DNA from 2 places in the Eubacterium sp. CAG:156 genome. Region 1 is predicted to be linked to the other one. Evidence: riboswitches for the same ligand, from Rfam matches in the RefSeq annotation. Region 1 holds a riboswitch; the other holds the start of a gene.

Region 1 (7,890 bases):
TAATCTTAGTAAGTTGTCATATGTGCCATTCTTAACTGCTTTGTTCTCAAATAATATTCATCATATTTTTGTGCTTCTATCTGTATCGGAACTCTTTCAACTATTTCTATTCCATATCCTGACAAGCCTGTAATTTTTGCCGGATTATTTGTCATAATTCTTAGTTTTTTTGCTCCAAGGTCTGCCAAAATCTGTGCTCCCATTCCATAGCTTCTCATATCTGCCGGAAATCCTAGTTTTAGATTTGCATCTACTGTATCTAATCCCTGTTCCTGAAGCTCATATGCTTTAAGTTTATTTATTAATCCAATTCCTCTTCCTTCCTGTCTTAAGTAAAGTATTATTCCTCTTCCCTCTTTTGCAACCATCTCCATTGCTTTCTCAAGCTGTTGTCCACAATCGCATCTTTTAGAACCGAATACATCTCCTGTAAGACATTCCGAATGTACTCTGCAAAGAACAGGCTCTCCATTTCCTACATCTCCCATAGTTAATGCAACATGATGTTCCCCTGTTGTTTTATTTTGATAACCCACGATATTAAAGTTTCCATATTTCGTTGGCATCTTTGCAACCGCTTCTCTTTTTACTGAACTGTCTCTTTCCATTCTGTATTTAACCAAATCAGCAATTGTAATTACCGTAAGATTATGTTCCTGTGCAAATTCAAGAAGTTCTGTTGTTCTCATCATTGTTCCATCTTCTCTCATTATTTCACAGCATAATCCACAAGGTTTAAGTCCTGCTAATTTTACAATGTCAACTGTAGCTTCTGTATGACCTGTTCTTTCTAATACTCCTGCTTTTTTTGCTTTAAGTGGGAACATATGGCCCGGTCTTCTAAAATCTTCCGGCTTTGCATCTTTGCCTACAATTGCTCTCGCCGTAATTCCTCTTTCGACCGCTGATATTCCTGTTGTAGTTGATACATGGTCAATTGAAACTGTAAACGCTGTGCAGTGGTTATCAGTATTAACTTTTACCATTTGCTCCAAGTCAAGTTTTTCACACAGTTCTTCTTCCATAGGCATGCAAATTAGTCCTTTTGCATAACTTGCCATAAAATTTACATTTTCAGTTGTTGCAAATTCTGCTGCACATACCAAATCCCCCTCATTTTCTCTATCAGGGTCATCTATTACTAAAATAACTTTTCCTTCTTTTATATCCTTAATTGCTTCTTCTATTGTTCCTATTGTTTTGCTCATTTTATATTCCTTCTTTCTTTAAAATCCATTTTCTATTAAATAGCTTTCTGTAATTTTTGATTCTTTCTTTTCATTACATTCTGAATAGCCTAATAGCTTTTCTACATATTTTCCTATAATGTCACACTCAAGATTTACTGTATCTCCAACATTTCTGTATTTTAAATTTGTGCTTATCCTTGTGTGTGGTATTGTGGATACTTTAAATCCTTTTTTATCAACATAAGCGACTGTAAGACTTATTCCATCAATTGATATTGACCCTTTTTCAACCACATATTTTATAATTTCATCATCTGCCAAAATTTCATACCATACTGCATTTTTATCTTCACGTATACTTCCTATTATCCCGGTTCCATCTATATGACCACTAACGATGTGTCCTCCAAATCGTCCATCTGCTGCCATAGCTCTTTCAAGATTTACACATGTACCTTTTTTGCTTCCATTTAAACCGGTTCTTTTTAACGTTTCTGACATCACATCCGCTTCAAATCCATTTTTCCACATTTTTGTGACTGTAAGGCAAATGCCGTTAACTGCTATGCTGTCTCCAACTACTGTTTTTTCTAAAACCTTTTCACATTTAATTCCAATCTGATATTTCTCACTATTGCTGTTAACGTATTCTATCTGACCGGTTTCCTCTATAATTCCTGTAAACATTGACTACCTCTTTTCAAATATCCGGTTAACATAATATCGTTTCCTAATTTTTGAATTTCCATATTTTCTATGCTGTAAGCTTCCATCATTTTTTCTACGCCTTTTCCTTCAATTGGTGATTTAGCATCAGCTCCACCTACAATTTTAGGTGCTATAAAACAACAGATTTTATTTACAATATTTTCTTTTAATGCCTGCGCGTTAAGTGTTCCACCACCTTCAAGCAATATACTGTCTATCCCTTTCTCACCTAATGTTTTCATAAGTTCTGATAAATTAACTCTTCCTTTCCTTTTCTGCCTTACGACTTCAACCCCACATTCTTCTAAATATTTTTGTTTATCTGTATCAGCCTCATTTGTGCAAACAACTATTGTTTGTATTTTATTTGCCGTATTAACAATATTACTTTCAAATGGTATTCTTAAATTTGAATCGCATATTACTCTTATCGGGTCGACATTTTCCTCTATTCGGCAATTTAACATCGGATTGTCTTCTAGTACTGTATTAATTCCAACCATTATTCCCATATACTGCTTTCGCATTTTTTGAACTGTCTCTCTTGCGTCTTTACCTGTAACCCATTTTGAATCTCCATTTTCACATGCAATTTTTCCATCCATAGTCATAGCATATTTCATTACAACATAAGGTGTTTTGTTTGTAATATAGTGAAAAAATACTTCGTTTAACTTGTCACATTCATCTTTTAAAATTCCACACTTAACTTCAATTCCGTGTTCTTTTAAAATCTTCACGCCCTTTCCTTCTACAAGCTTATTTGGATCCATGCTTCCCACATAAACTTTTTTTATCTTTTTTTCTATAATAATTTCCGTACATGGTGGTGTTTTTCCATAATGACAACACGGTTCAAGCGTTACATAAAGTTCTGCTCCTGTTGTATCTTCTTTGCAATTTGTAAGTGCATTTCGTTCTGCGTGAAATCCACCTATTTTTTTGTGATAACCCTCCGCAATAATTTTGTCATTCTTAACCACAACACATCCTACAATAGGATTTGGATTTGTATAACCTATACCTTTTTTTGCTAATTCAATTGCTCTTTTCATGTATTTTGGGTTCAAAAAAAGCCTCCTTTCATTCAAAGGGGCTTTCGCACAAATACAAAATGTCTATTAATCTATTCATCGCTAATTCCTATTCGCGTATGGTTTTTAGCAAATTATCATCAGTTGTATTTATCTAATTAATTGTTGTGTAAATCATACAAACATCTAACCGGATAACCATCTATAATCAGATTAAATCCTTATTACTGATGAAGATTAATTACATCATCTATTCTTCTCCCATCCAGACTATACTGTCGGTTTTGGATTCTCACCAAATCAGCTGCTTTCGCAGGTCACGGACTCGTGCATCTTTACGCTCTGAACACTTACCGTCGGTTGGGAATTTATGCTTTATGCATATCACCCTGCCCCGAAGAATTTTTATTTAATTTCTGCTTAAAGTATAGTCACCTTGTTTTTGTTTGTCAACAAAATTTCCAATAAACTATTTTTGTTAAACATTTTTTAATATATATATGTTAATTTTTTTAACGTAAAAAACCTCTAAAATAACAGATTTTTGTATATAATCTACACATTTTAGAGGTCTTTATAATTAATTTTTATAATTTGCTAATATTCTTAAAACTTTATTATTTAACTTTTATGTTATACTCTGCTGTTTTATCACTGTTAAGTTTGCTATTTGAATATATCGCCTGTATTTTGTAAGAATAAGTTTTATTTTTCTTAATATTTTTATCTATGTATTTTGCCTGAGTAGTTGTTGCGACTCTTTTAAATACCTTTTTGCCTTCCATTTTACGGAATACATAATATTTAGTAGCCCTTGTATTTTTACTCCATTTTACATTTACACGATATACTTTCTTTTTCTTAACTTTTTTTACCTTTTTTGTCAGCTTAACATTACCTGGTATCTTTAACTTTACACGCACATAACGTTCTGACTTAATTCCGCTTGTAGTTACAGCAGTTATTTTTGCTATGCCTACTTTTTTTGCCTGTATATTTCCCTGTGCATCAACAGAAACTATATCCGGATAATTACTCTTCCATGTAATTGTATCTGTTGTATCATCAGGTGCTATCGTAGTAGTATATTTTCCTACATATCCCCTTACAACTTTTAAAATCTTGCTTTCATTAATGTTAAAAGCTGTTGATGGCTGTTTTACATCAATTGTTGAATAGCATATTAAACCGCTGTCTGTTGTTGACATTACCTGATATTTTCCGGCCTTTAATGCAGTAAATTCACCTGTAATTCTGTTGATTGAAATACTGTTTGCATCAACAGCATCCCACATTATTTTATTTGTATATGTTGGTGTAGTATCTTTCTTATCAGTAACTGTTGTCTCTTTTTCATCTGAGGTTTTTGTTACATCTTCTGTTTTTTTAGTAGTATCTTCTGTAGTATCTGATTCATCTGTCTGAGTTGATGTAAATGTTGCTGTCAATTTAGAATTTTGTCCCTTACTTACTGTTGTATAATAACTATCTACTTTTAATCTGCTGTCTGCAATTTTCTGCATTATAAGGGCATTTTCCATTGAAACTTTTGATATTAAATTATCTTTATCATATTCACTATTTGGTAAATATTTATTTCCATATGGACTTCTGTCAAATATTGTATTGTAAATAGTACATGCTGCCAAATAACTTCCTGTTACTGATGGATGAAGATTATCTGTTTTATACATTGTAATTTTAGGATAATCCTGCATTACTCTCATAAAGTTAGTTCCTGATGCTGCAACAAGTCCATCATATTCATCAGCTATTTTAAAGTTATTTCTTGTTAAAATCTGTTCAATCTGAAAATCTGATAAAAACAATGATAATGAATCTACTTTAAATGTGCTTCCAATATTATTTGGCTGTGTTGCATATATAACCATTTTTGCTCCGGCATTATGTATTAAAGTGTATAGAGTATTAACTGCTGCTTCTGCCTCTTCTTCTTTTTCTACTAAAACTGCCCTGTTTTCCTGTAATACTACATAATCCCATGTATTATTTGTTAATGCCTGATAAACCTGACTTCCATACATGTTAGTCTTATCTGCAAACTGGCTAAGTTTGTATCCTGGTGATGTAATCGATGTAACTTCACAATTTATTTTATCTGCATCACAAAGTCCTTTAAACATTTTTGGCATATCATTGTAATATGTATGACTGTTTCCTACAAACAATATTTTATATGTTTTCTGTGTAAATTGAACATCATCGGCGTATACGTTATTACTTACTGCCACAAAATATAACATCATAATTACACCGAACAATATTTTACTATATTTTCTAAATCTGGTTTTCATTTCGTTGCTCCTCGTCTAACATGTATTGCCTCTCTATCTAGTCGGCGACTAGTTATTGGAAACATTATTAAATATAAACTTCATTAATTTAGTTTCCATCTTAAGTTAATCTGTAAATATTTACGTTGTACTAAATGCCGGCCAATATTTTAACAATAATGAGCATACTATTGTCATTGCTATTATAATGATTACTGTCATTTTCCAACCCTCTTTAAGCATATACTTTGGCTGTAAACCATATCCAACAGGTATTGCTCTGATTGATGTTGGTAACATATAAGATAAATTTACTCCTACTGATGCAATGTAAACGTAAGGTATTGGATTTAAATTCATTCCCTTTACTATAGATATAACTATAGGTATTGCAACTGCTGCAGTTGCTGTATTTGATGTTACATCAGACATAAGTAAAGTTACTGTTATAATTACAAATACTGTTGTAACTCCACCTGTAAGTCCCATTCCTGAAACCAATTCACCAATTCTTTCTGCTGCACCTGATTCATTTATTAATGTTCCTACTGCAAGACCACCTGCAAAAATGTAAATCATTTCCCAAATAATTTTTGTCTGAACTGATTTCCAGAGCATAAGTCTTTCTCCATCAGAACGTGTTATTAAGAATGATAAAATTGCACAAATAATAAATACATATGCCGGTTTTAATCCTGGTAATAATGTCTGATAGAACTGTCTTGTGAATGCAAGTATTGTTGCTACTGCAAATAATCCAAGAGAAATCTTCTCTTCTATGCTCATTGGTGGGAATTTTTTATATTCATTTCTAAAATATTCTTTTGATCCACCAAGGCTTTCTGATTTTTTAACATCCCTAATCATGAAAACAATGTTAATAACAAGTAATGTAATCATAATTGGTAAGAAACGGATTACCCATGAAATATACATGTATTCTTTTCCTGTAAGCTGCTGTAAATAATCAACAGTTACAAGATTCATTGCTCCACCAAGTGGTGATGTCAATCCTCCAAGTCCTGCACCGTAAGCTATGTATAATAATAATTTTGAACCAATTCTACTATGTTCAATATCACCCTCACCTATGTACTTTAACATCGAAACTGCAATAGGTGTAATTGTTGCACATACTACTGCATTTGGTAAAATTGCAGATAATACTGTAGATAACATAAACCAGAAAATTAACTGAATTCTTAAGTTATCACCAATTAATCCAAGTAATGATGCTGCAATTCTTTTATCAAGTCCTGTTTCTTCCCAAGATACAGTCAATATTGATGCTCCAAGTAATAATAAAATTGTCTCAGATGCATAATTTGATATTACTGCAGACATATCGCACATAGTGACAATAGCATTTATTGCTATTGGTAAAAATGCTGTTACTGCATAATCGATAGGCGCTGTTACCCACCAAAATGCCATCCATGCAACCGTTCCTATTGCTGCTCTTTCAGCTAAAGCCGGAAATGCACTCTCCGGTATTGCTAAACAACATAAAACAAATAATAATGGTCCTATTAATAAATAAATACGCTGTTTTGTCTTTGTCATTTTAATTCCTCATCTCAAAATACTCTTAAAATCACTCTGATTTTCTATTTACAAGTTACATTTCTTTTAATTTACGTTTAATTACTTTTCCATTAAAAGTTCTTGGGAGTTCATCTATTACCTGAACAACTTTTGGAACTCTTATCGCTTCTAATTTATCAGTCATAAATTTATGTAATGCTTTTTCATCATATTCATATCCTTCATTTATAACTATAAATAATTTAGGTGCTTCTCCTGTAATTTCATCAGGTATAGGAATACATGCACATTCTTTTATCATTTCGTTCTGTGCAACAACTTCTTCTATTTCTGAAGGTGCAATCTTAATTCCACCCATATTTATTACATCGCCTTTTCTTCCAAGTAAATATACAAATCCGTCTTCTCCCATATAGCCTAAGTCGTTTGTATATAAAGTGCCTTCATCGTCTAAAACCTCTTTAGTAATTTCAGGTTCTTTTAAATAACCAGGCATGTTCATTGCACCCTTAAATGCAAGATTTCCCGGATTTTCTGCTGATGCATCAACTATATTTCTATTGTCATCTACAAAAATTATATTTGCATTTACGTTTGGAATTCCAATACTTCCTTTTTTATCTCCGTATTTGCTAAATTCAAGACTAACAGTACAACCAGATTCTGTTGCGCCGTAAATATTAAATAATTTTGTATTTGGGAACATTTCTTTTAATGTTTCTTTTGCTTTTTCAGATAAAGGTGCTGAACCTAACTGTATATAATGAATCTGTTCGCTATATGTTCCAAATCTATCCTTTGCAAATTTCAATAACTGTTCAAGAATTGCAGGAGCAAATGTGAGTCCTGTTACATGGTATAAGTCCAATAATTTGAAGAAATCCTCAACAAATTTTACTCCGTCAGTCATTATAACTGTTCCACCTTTATAAAAAACGGAATATGTTCTTCTAAGTCCCATAGAATGATTTAACGGTGCTGTAACCATTTCAACATCATCTGAAGTTATTCCTATAGCTTCACTTACATTCTGCGCTATTGCTATATTGTTTTTGCAGATTATCTTAATTCCTTTTGACTTACCTGTAGTACCTGTAGTAAACAAAATTTCTGATAAAT
Region 2 (7,890 bases), on a different contig from region 1:
AACTCAGGTTTTAGATTTTCTAGAGGGTGAAGAAGCGGGAATAAAATCCATAACTGTGCAGATTAATGGAGAAAATGCATATGGGTATTTAAAATCAGAGAGAGGTGTTCATAGACTTGTAAGAATATCTCCTTTTAATGCAGCAGGAAAAAGACAGACTTCATTTGCTTCATGTGATGTAATGCCTGATATAGAAGAAGACTTAGATGTTGAAATTAATGATGATGATATCAGAATAGATACATATCGTTCAAGTGGAGCAGGTGGACAGCACATTAACAAAACCTCATCGGCAATAAGAATTACTCATTTACCAACAGGCATAGTAGTTCAATGTCAGAATGAACGTTCACAGTTGCAAAATAAAGATAAAGCAATGAAAATGCTCAAAGCTAAATTGTATCTTTTAAAACAGCAGGAAGAACAGGAAAAGAAATCAGGAATCAGAGGAGAAATAAAAGAAATAGGCTGGGGAAGTCAAATAAGATCATATGTAATGCAACCGTATACTATGGTAAAAGACCATAGGACAAATGAAGAAACAGGGAATGTAAGTAGTGTTTTAGATGGCAATATAGACCAGTTTATAAATGCATATTTAAAGCAAAATAGTATACAGGGAAAATAAATTAGTATGCAAAGTAACGAAAAATAAGTTGCAGTATAAAATTAACTATGTTAAAATTTTGAAAGTGTATACATAAATTTGTTATGCAAATAAGCAATGATAATGAAACAAGCGAGGAAGAGATAATGATTAATGTAGCAATTTTAGGATACGGAACAGTAGGCTCCGGAGTGTTTGAAATTTTAGATACAAACAAAAAATTGATTGGGGAAAAAGCAGGACAGGAGATAAACGTAAAATATGTTTTAGACCTTAGAGATTTTCCTGGTGACCCATGTGAATCAGTATTGGTTCATGATTTTAATACTATTTTGGAAGATGATGAAGTTGAAATTGTTATTGAAGTTATGGGCGGATTAAAACCAGCTTACGATTTTGTGAAAAAATCACTTTTAGCAGGCAAGAGTGTTTGTACATCAAATAAAGAATTAGTAGCTAAATATGGCGCAGAGTTAATTCAGATTGCAAAAGACCACAACAGAAACTTCTTGTTTGAAGCAAGTGTTGGAGGTGGAATACCGATTATAAGACCGTTAAATCAGCATATTACAGCAGATGAAATTTGTGAGATTGCAGGTATCTTAAATGGAACTACAAATTATATCCTTACAAAAATGGATAAAGAAGGTGCAGATTTCCAGACAGTATTAGCACAGGCACAGGAATTAGGATATGCAGAACGTAATCCGTCAGCAGATATAGAAGGATTTGACGCAGTTAGAAAGATAGCAATATTAGCATCACTTGCTTATGGCAAATCAGTTGATTTTGAAGATGTATATACAGAAGGAATAACAAATATTACAGATATAGATTTTAAATATGCGGCAGCTATGGGAAAATCTATAAAGTTATTAGGAAAATGTAAAAAAGAGGCAAACGGAATAGTTGCATCTGTAACACCAAGATTATTATCACCAAGTCATCCATTGTTTAACGTTGAAGGCGTTGTAAATGGAATCTTAGTAAGAGGAAACATGGTTGGTGATTTAGTATTTATCGGTAGTGGCGCAGGAAAACTTCCAACAGCAAGTGCAGTTGTATCAGACGTTGTAGATGCTGTAAGACATTTGAATATTCCTGTGACAGTTATATGGGATAAAGAAAAGTTAGAATTATTAGAATTTGGCAAATCAAGAAAGTCTTTCTTTGTTCGTGTTGAAGGTGATGAAAAAGATAAGATTGAAGAAGCGTTTGAAAATGTAACATACATAGATGCAGGAATTGAAAATGAAATTGGTTTTGTTACAAGACCGATGTCAGAAGATGAATTTAAGGCTGCATCAGAAAAATTAGAGAATATTATTACAAGAATAAGAATTGAAGAATAATGTTAAGGGATATTAAATTAAGTTAAATTTGCATTAACAGATTAATGTTTATGTAAATAATAATTGATAGCAATTTATAATAAAAAAACATATATAATATAAAGGCCGTAATTCGGTGTGAGAGGATTGAAAGAAAATGGAAGAAACAAAGGTTGTTAAATTTGGTGGAAGTTCACTTGCTGATGCAAAACAGTTTAAAAAGGTTGCAGACATAATATTGTCTGATCCGGAAAGAAGATTTGTAGTTGCATCTGCACCTGGAAAAAGATTTATTGAAGATGTTAAAGTTACAGATATGTTATATAAGTGCTATGAATTAGCATCTGAAAGCGAAAATTTTGACGAATATTTTCAGATGATTAAAGACAGATATAACAATATTATTGCAGACTTAGGATTAAAAGATTTTAGCCTTGATGAAGATTTTGAGATAATTAAAGGCGCATTTGCTCATATGGCAGGCCGTGATTACGCTGCAAGCCGTGGAGAATATCTCAACAGTAAAGTATTAGCAAAATATTTAGGATTTGATTTTATCGATGCAGGAAAATATATCTTCTTTGATGATCAGGGTAATTTTGACTGGACTAAGACAGAAGCAAAATTGGCACCAAAGCTTGCTAAGACAAACAAGGCAGTAATACCTGGATTTTATGGATCTATGCCAAATGGAACAATAAAGACATTTTCAAGAGGTGGTTCTGATGTAACAGGATCAATAGTTGCTAGAGCAACTAAAGCTAAATTATACGAAAACTGGACAGATGTTAGCGGATGTCTTATTTGTGACCCTAGAATAGTTAACAATCCGGAACCTATCAAGACTATCACATATAGAGAATTACGTGAATTAGCATATATGGGAGCAACAGTATTGCATGAAGATGCTATATTCCCTGTTAGAGCAGCAGGTATTCCTGTAAACATCAAAAATACAAATCAGCCGGAAGATAGAGGAACAATGATTGTTTCTGAGTCAGCTGAACATTGCGATCATATTATTACGGGTATTGCAGGTAAGAAAGGCATGTCTGTAATTAATATAGAAAAAGATAAGATGAATAGCGAAATCGGATTTGGTAAAAACGTATTACGTGCATTAGAAAAGAGTAATGTAAGTTTTGAACATATGCCATCAGGTGTAGATACAATGAGCGTTGTAATTGCAACTGAAGCATTAGCAGGCAAGGAAACAGCTATTATTGACGAGATTAAGAGCAGAGTACATCCTGATCAGATTTATATCGAAAGCAATCTTGCACTTATAGCAGTAGTTGGTAGAGGAATGAAGAGTGCAAGAGGAACTGCAGCAATTTTATTCTCAGCATTAGCTGATGCAAGAGTAAATATTAAGATGATTGACCAGGGTTCTTCAGAACTTAACATTATCGTTGGTGTTGAAGAAGAAGATTTTGAAGTAGCAATAAAGGCAATCTACAAGAGATTCATTGGCATTAACCAGTAAATAGAGTATATGATGCGGAATAAAACCGTGTTAATAATATTTTTAACCGTATATTAAATATAATTCTTCAGGGCAGGGTGAAATTCCCTACCGGCTGTATTTATGCAATGCATATAAGCCAGCGAGCCGAAAGGCATGATATGGTGTGATTCCATAGCCGACAGTAAAGTCTGGATGAGAGAAGTAATAAGATTAATAATTATGATATTAATAATCTCATGAAAAGCACCTGAACCAGGTGCTTTTTTTCTTTGCTCTGTATAAATAATATATTAATTTTCAGAAAGGAAGTAAAATTAAATGAAAAAATTATTTACAACAAAAAACTTAGCGTTGATGGCTATTTTCGCAGCTATTGCTGCAATACTCATGGTCCTTATAGAAATTCCGGTAGTGTTTATAGCGCCGTCTTTTTATAAGCTTGATTTTAGTGAGATACCTATTTTGATAGGAACATTTATTATGGGACCTGTATCAGGAATAATTATGGAAGCTATAAAGATTGTGCTTAAAATATTACTTAAAGGGACAACAACAGGTTATGTTGGAGAATTGGCAAATTTTTGCATAGGATGTTGCCTTGTTGTTCCGGCGGGAATAATATATAAATTTAAGAAATCTAAAAAGGGAGCATTCATAGGGATAGTAGTTGGTATTGTGTTAATGGCAGTTGCAGGCGCAATTCTTAATTATTATGTAATGCTACCGTTTTATGAAAAGTTTATGCCGTTAGAAGCAATTATAGAAGAAGGAGCAAAAGTAAATCCGATAATTAAAGATAAATGGAGCTTTGTTTGGGTTGCAGTAGCACCATTTAATGTATTTAAAGGAATAATAGTTGGAATTGTAACAGGAATATTATATAAGAGAATAAGCACATTTATAAAAAAACTCTAGAAATAAATAAATTGAAATGTAAAAAGATATTGTTTATAATTATGTGGTGATTATAAACAATATCTTTTTGTTTTGACAAATATTTGCTGTTTGTTATGCAAATGTTTTTGTTGTGTAGGAAAAGCTCATATGGGCTTAGACCTTTTGACTCTGGCATTACAATATGTTTTGCCATAAAAGAAAAGAGGAATAAAATTTATGATATATGAAACAAATTCGCCTGATGAAACTTTTGAGATTGGGAGAAAGTTAGGACAATCTGCGAAAGTAGGACAAATAATTTGCCTAAATGGTGATTTAGGTGTTGGAAAGACTGTTTTTACACAGGGATTTGCAAGCGGACTTGGCATAAAAGAATGCGTAAATAGTCCAACTTTTACAATTGTACAAATATATGAAGAAGGCAGGATTCCGTTGTATCATTTTGATGTATATAGAATTGGTGACCCTGAGGAAATGTATGAATTGGGATATGAGGATTATTTCTTTGGAGAAGGAGTATGTCTGATAGAATGGTCGAAACTCATAAGTGAACTGATTCCTGACAATGCATCAACAGTTTTGATAGAAAAGAATTTAGAAAAAGGATTAGATTATAGAAAGATAACGGTGGAATAAAGATGAGAATATTAGCAATAGACAGTTCTTCCTTAGTGGCATCAGTTGCAGTAGTAACAGATGATATATTAACGGCAGAATATACAATAAATTTTAAAAAGACACATTCACAGACATTGTTGCCAATGATAGATGAAATTAGCAAAATGATAGAATTGGACATGGAAACTATAGACGCTATAGCAATAACAGGAGGACCGGGTTCGTTTACCGGACTACGTATAGGAAGCGCTACAGCAAAAGGATTTGGATTAGCACTTAATAAGCCGATAATAAATGTACCGACAATTGATGCTATGGCATATAATTTTTATTCCAGCAATTATATTATTTGTCCGATTATGGATGCAAGACGTCAACAGGTATACACTGGAATATATTACTTTGAACAGACACATATGAAAATATTAAAAGAACAGTGCGCAATTTCTGTAGAGGATTTGATTGATGAGCTAGATAAGATAGGAAAAACAGTAATGTTCTTGGGAGATGGAGTGCCTGCATATAGAGAAATTATAGATGAAAAAATGAAAACTGAGCATTTATATGCCCCATGCCATATGAACAGACAAAGAGCATCGTCACTTGCAGCTTTGGCACAAATATATTATAAAAATGGAAAAATAGAGGAGGCTAGTGAACATAGACCTGATTATTTGAGACTTTCACAGGCTGAAAGGGAAATGCTTGAAAAGCAAAAGAAGGAAGAAAAATAAAACAGTTTTCATAATTTGGTTTTATACAGATAAAGGATAAGGGTAATATGGTAAAAATAGAAAAGATGAGCGAAAAGCATATAGCCCAGGTAGCGGAGATTGAAGAGAGCATATTTTCTGTTCCGTGGTCACAAAAAGCATTTAAAGATTCGCTAGAATTAGATAATACTGCATTTTATGTCGCTATAGAGGAAGAAGGGGTTATAGGATATTGTGGCGTTTATAAGGTTATGAATTCCGCTGATATTACGAATGTAGCTGTAAAAAAAGATAAGAGAAAAAAAGGTGTGGCTAAGCAGTTGCTAAAAGAGGCTATTAAAGATGCTAAAAGTGAACAAATTAAGGAAATAATGCTTGAAGTTAGAGAAAGTAATGAAGCCGCAATATTTTTATATGAAAAAATTGGATTTCAAAGTATTACAAAACGAAAAAAATACTATAAACATCCGGTAGAAGATGCAATTATAATGCTATTAAAAATATAAATATACTTCTAGATAGTGGAATGCCAAAGGTTTCCACTATTTTTTTGTCGAAAAAAATAATATGATGATTGCATCAAAAGAAAGGATTAAAAATATGAAAAAGATGAATAGCAAAGGTAAATATGAAATTTTTTGTCATAAATGTGGAAAGAAAATGCAGATGACAAATGGAATAGTTACGGAAGGAATAATTAGATTACAGGGAAAATGGGGTTATTTTTCTAATAAGGATTTACAGATGCATACAATGGATTTATGTGAAGAATGTTATGATTCGATAGCTACGTTATTTAAATATCCGGTTGACGTTACAGAATATATTTCAGTAGAGGATGATTACTATATGTTAGAACAGGTATAAAAAATTACATCCTTTTCATAAAAAAGTCTTTGTGCTATTATACAACATAGAGTTAACAAGAGCATTAAAAGAATTATTAATAAAAATTTTTTTATAGAAAGTGGAGAAATTTATGCTGGATGTATGTTTGTTAGGCACAGGAGGAATGATGCCGCTTCCAAGAAGATGGCTTACAGCTTTAATGTGCAGATATAATGGAAGTAATATATTGATAGACTGTGGAGAAGGCACACAGGTAGCTATTAAGCAAAAAGGCTGGTCGTTTAAACCTATAGATGTTATTTGCATAACACATTTTCACGCAGATCATATAAGTGGATTGCCGGGATTGTTGCTGACTATGGGAAATGCAGAAAGAACAGAACCGTTAACTATGATAGGACCAAGAGGTCTTGAAAAAGTTGTTAAGGCTTTGAGAATGATAGCTCAAGAATTGCCATTTGAAATTAATTTTATTGAATTAAGCGGCGACAGACAAATAATTGATATTGGAGAATACAAAATCAACGCGTTTAAGGTAAAGCATAATGTAACATGTTTTGGATATTCAATTGAAATAGACAGAAAAGGAAGATTTAATCCAGAAAAAGCAAAAGAACTTAATTTACCCGTTAAATGTTGGGGATTGCTCCAAAAAGGAAAAACAATAATTTATGAAGATAAAAAATATACTCCGGATATGGTTATGGGTGAAAGAAGAAAGGGTCTTAAGGTTACTTATACAACTGATACAAGACCTGTTCAAGCGATTGTTGAAGCAGCAACAGGAGCCGATTTGTTTATTTGCGAAGGCATGTATGGAGAACCTGATAAAGAAGCAAAAGCTAGAGAATATAAGCATATGACTTTTAAGGAAGCAGCTACTATTGCAAAAGAAGCAAATCCGAATGAAATGTGGCTTACTCACTATAGTCCGTCACTTGTAAAACCACAGCTTTACATGGATACAGTCACAAAAATATTCCCGAATGCTAAAGCAGGCAAGGATGGAATGTCAGTCGATTTGAAATTTGAAGAAGAATAACGAGGTATAAAAGTGAAAGAAGTAAAGATATTAGCTATAGAAAGTTCTTGTGATGAAACAGCGGCAGCAGTTGTTGTGAATGGAAGAGAAGCATTGTCAAATGTAATTTCATCTCAAATAGATCTTCATACACTATATGGTGGAGTTGTGCCTGAAATTGCCTCCAGAAAACATATTGAGAATATTAATTATGTTATTGAGGAGGCCTTAGAAAAGGCAGGAAGCACATTAGATGATATTGATGCTATAGGTGTAACATATGGCCCCGGATTAGTTGGAGCACTGTTAGTTGGAGTGGCTGAAGCAAAAGCTATTAGTTTTGCAAAAAATATCCCTCTTGTTGGAGTACATCATATAGAAGGACA

The links. Region 1 has a riboswitch for FMN ahead of ribD (bifunctional diaminohydroxyphosphoribosylaminopyrimidine deaminase/5-amino-6-(5-phosphoribosylamino)uracil reductase RibD). Riboswitches for the same ligand answer to the same signal wherever they lie in the genome.
Region 2: it holds a riboswitch for FMN, as region 1 does, so the genes downstream of both, ABMA45_RS09465 (ECF transporter S component) here and ribD (bifunctional diaminohydroxyphosphoribosylaminopyrimidine deaminase/5-amino-6-(5-phosphoribosylamino)uracil reductase RibD) in region 1, are expected to answer to the same signal.

Annotation. Positions count from the first base shown of each region.
Region 1 is NZ_FR878163.1:90,034-97,923, reverse strand. It holds gene ABMA45_RS06825 (bifunctional 3,4-dihydroxy-2-butanone-4-phosphate synthase/GTP cyclohydrolase II) at 6-1,208, opposite strand; gene ribE (riboflavin synthase) at 1,227-1,877, opposite strand; gene ribD (bifunctional diaminohydroxyphosphoribosylaminopyrimidine deaminase/5-amino-6-(5-phosphoribosylamino)uracil reductase RibD) at 1,859-2,953, opposite strand; FMN riboswitch at 3,182-3,338, opposite strand; gene ABMA45_RS06810 (DUF4886 domain-containing protein) at 3,550-5,247, opposite strand; gene ABMA45_RS06805 (SLC13 family permease) at 5,368-6,789, opposite strand; gene ABMA45_RS06800 (class I adenylate-forming enzyme family protein) at 6,845-7,890, opposite strand, start outside.
Region 2 is NZ_FR878186.1:1,970-9,859, reverse strand. It holds gene prfB (peptide chain release factor 2) at 1-628, shown strand, start outside; gene ABMA45_RS09475 (homoserine dehydrogenase) at 754-1,959, shown strand; gene ABMA45_RS09470 (aspartate kinase) at 2,096-3,424, shown strand; FMN riboswitch at 3,484-3,614, shown strand; gene ABMA45_RS09465 (ECF transporter S component) at 3,725-4,321, shown strand; gene tsaE (tRNA (adenosine(37)-N6)-threonylcarbamoyltransferase complex ATPase subunit type 1 TsaE) at 4,520-4,939, shown strand; gene tsaB (tRNA (adenosine(37)-N6)-threonylcarbamoyltransferase complex dimerization subunit type 1 TsaB) at 4,942-5,655, shown strand; gene rimI (ribosomal protein S18-alanine N-acetyltransferase) at 5,703-6,140, shown strand; gene ABMA45_RS09445 (hypothetical protein) at 6,235-6,501, shown strand; gene ABMA45_RS09440 (ribonuclease Z) at 6,614-7,525, shown strand; gene tsaD (tRNA (adenosine(37)-N6)-threonylcarbamoyltransferase complex transferase subunit TsaD) at 7,538-7,890, shown strand, end outside.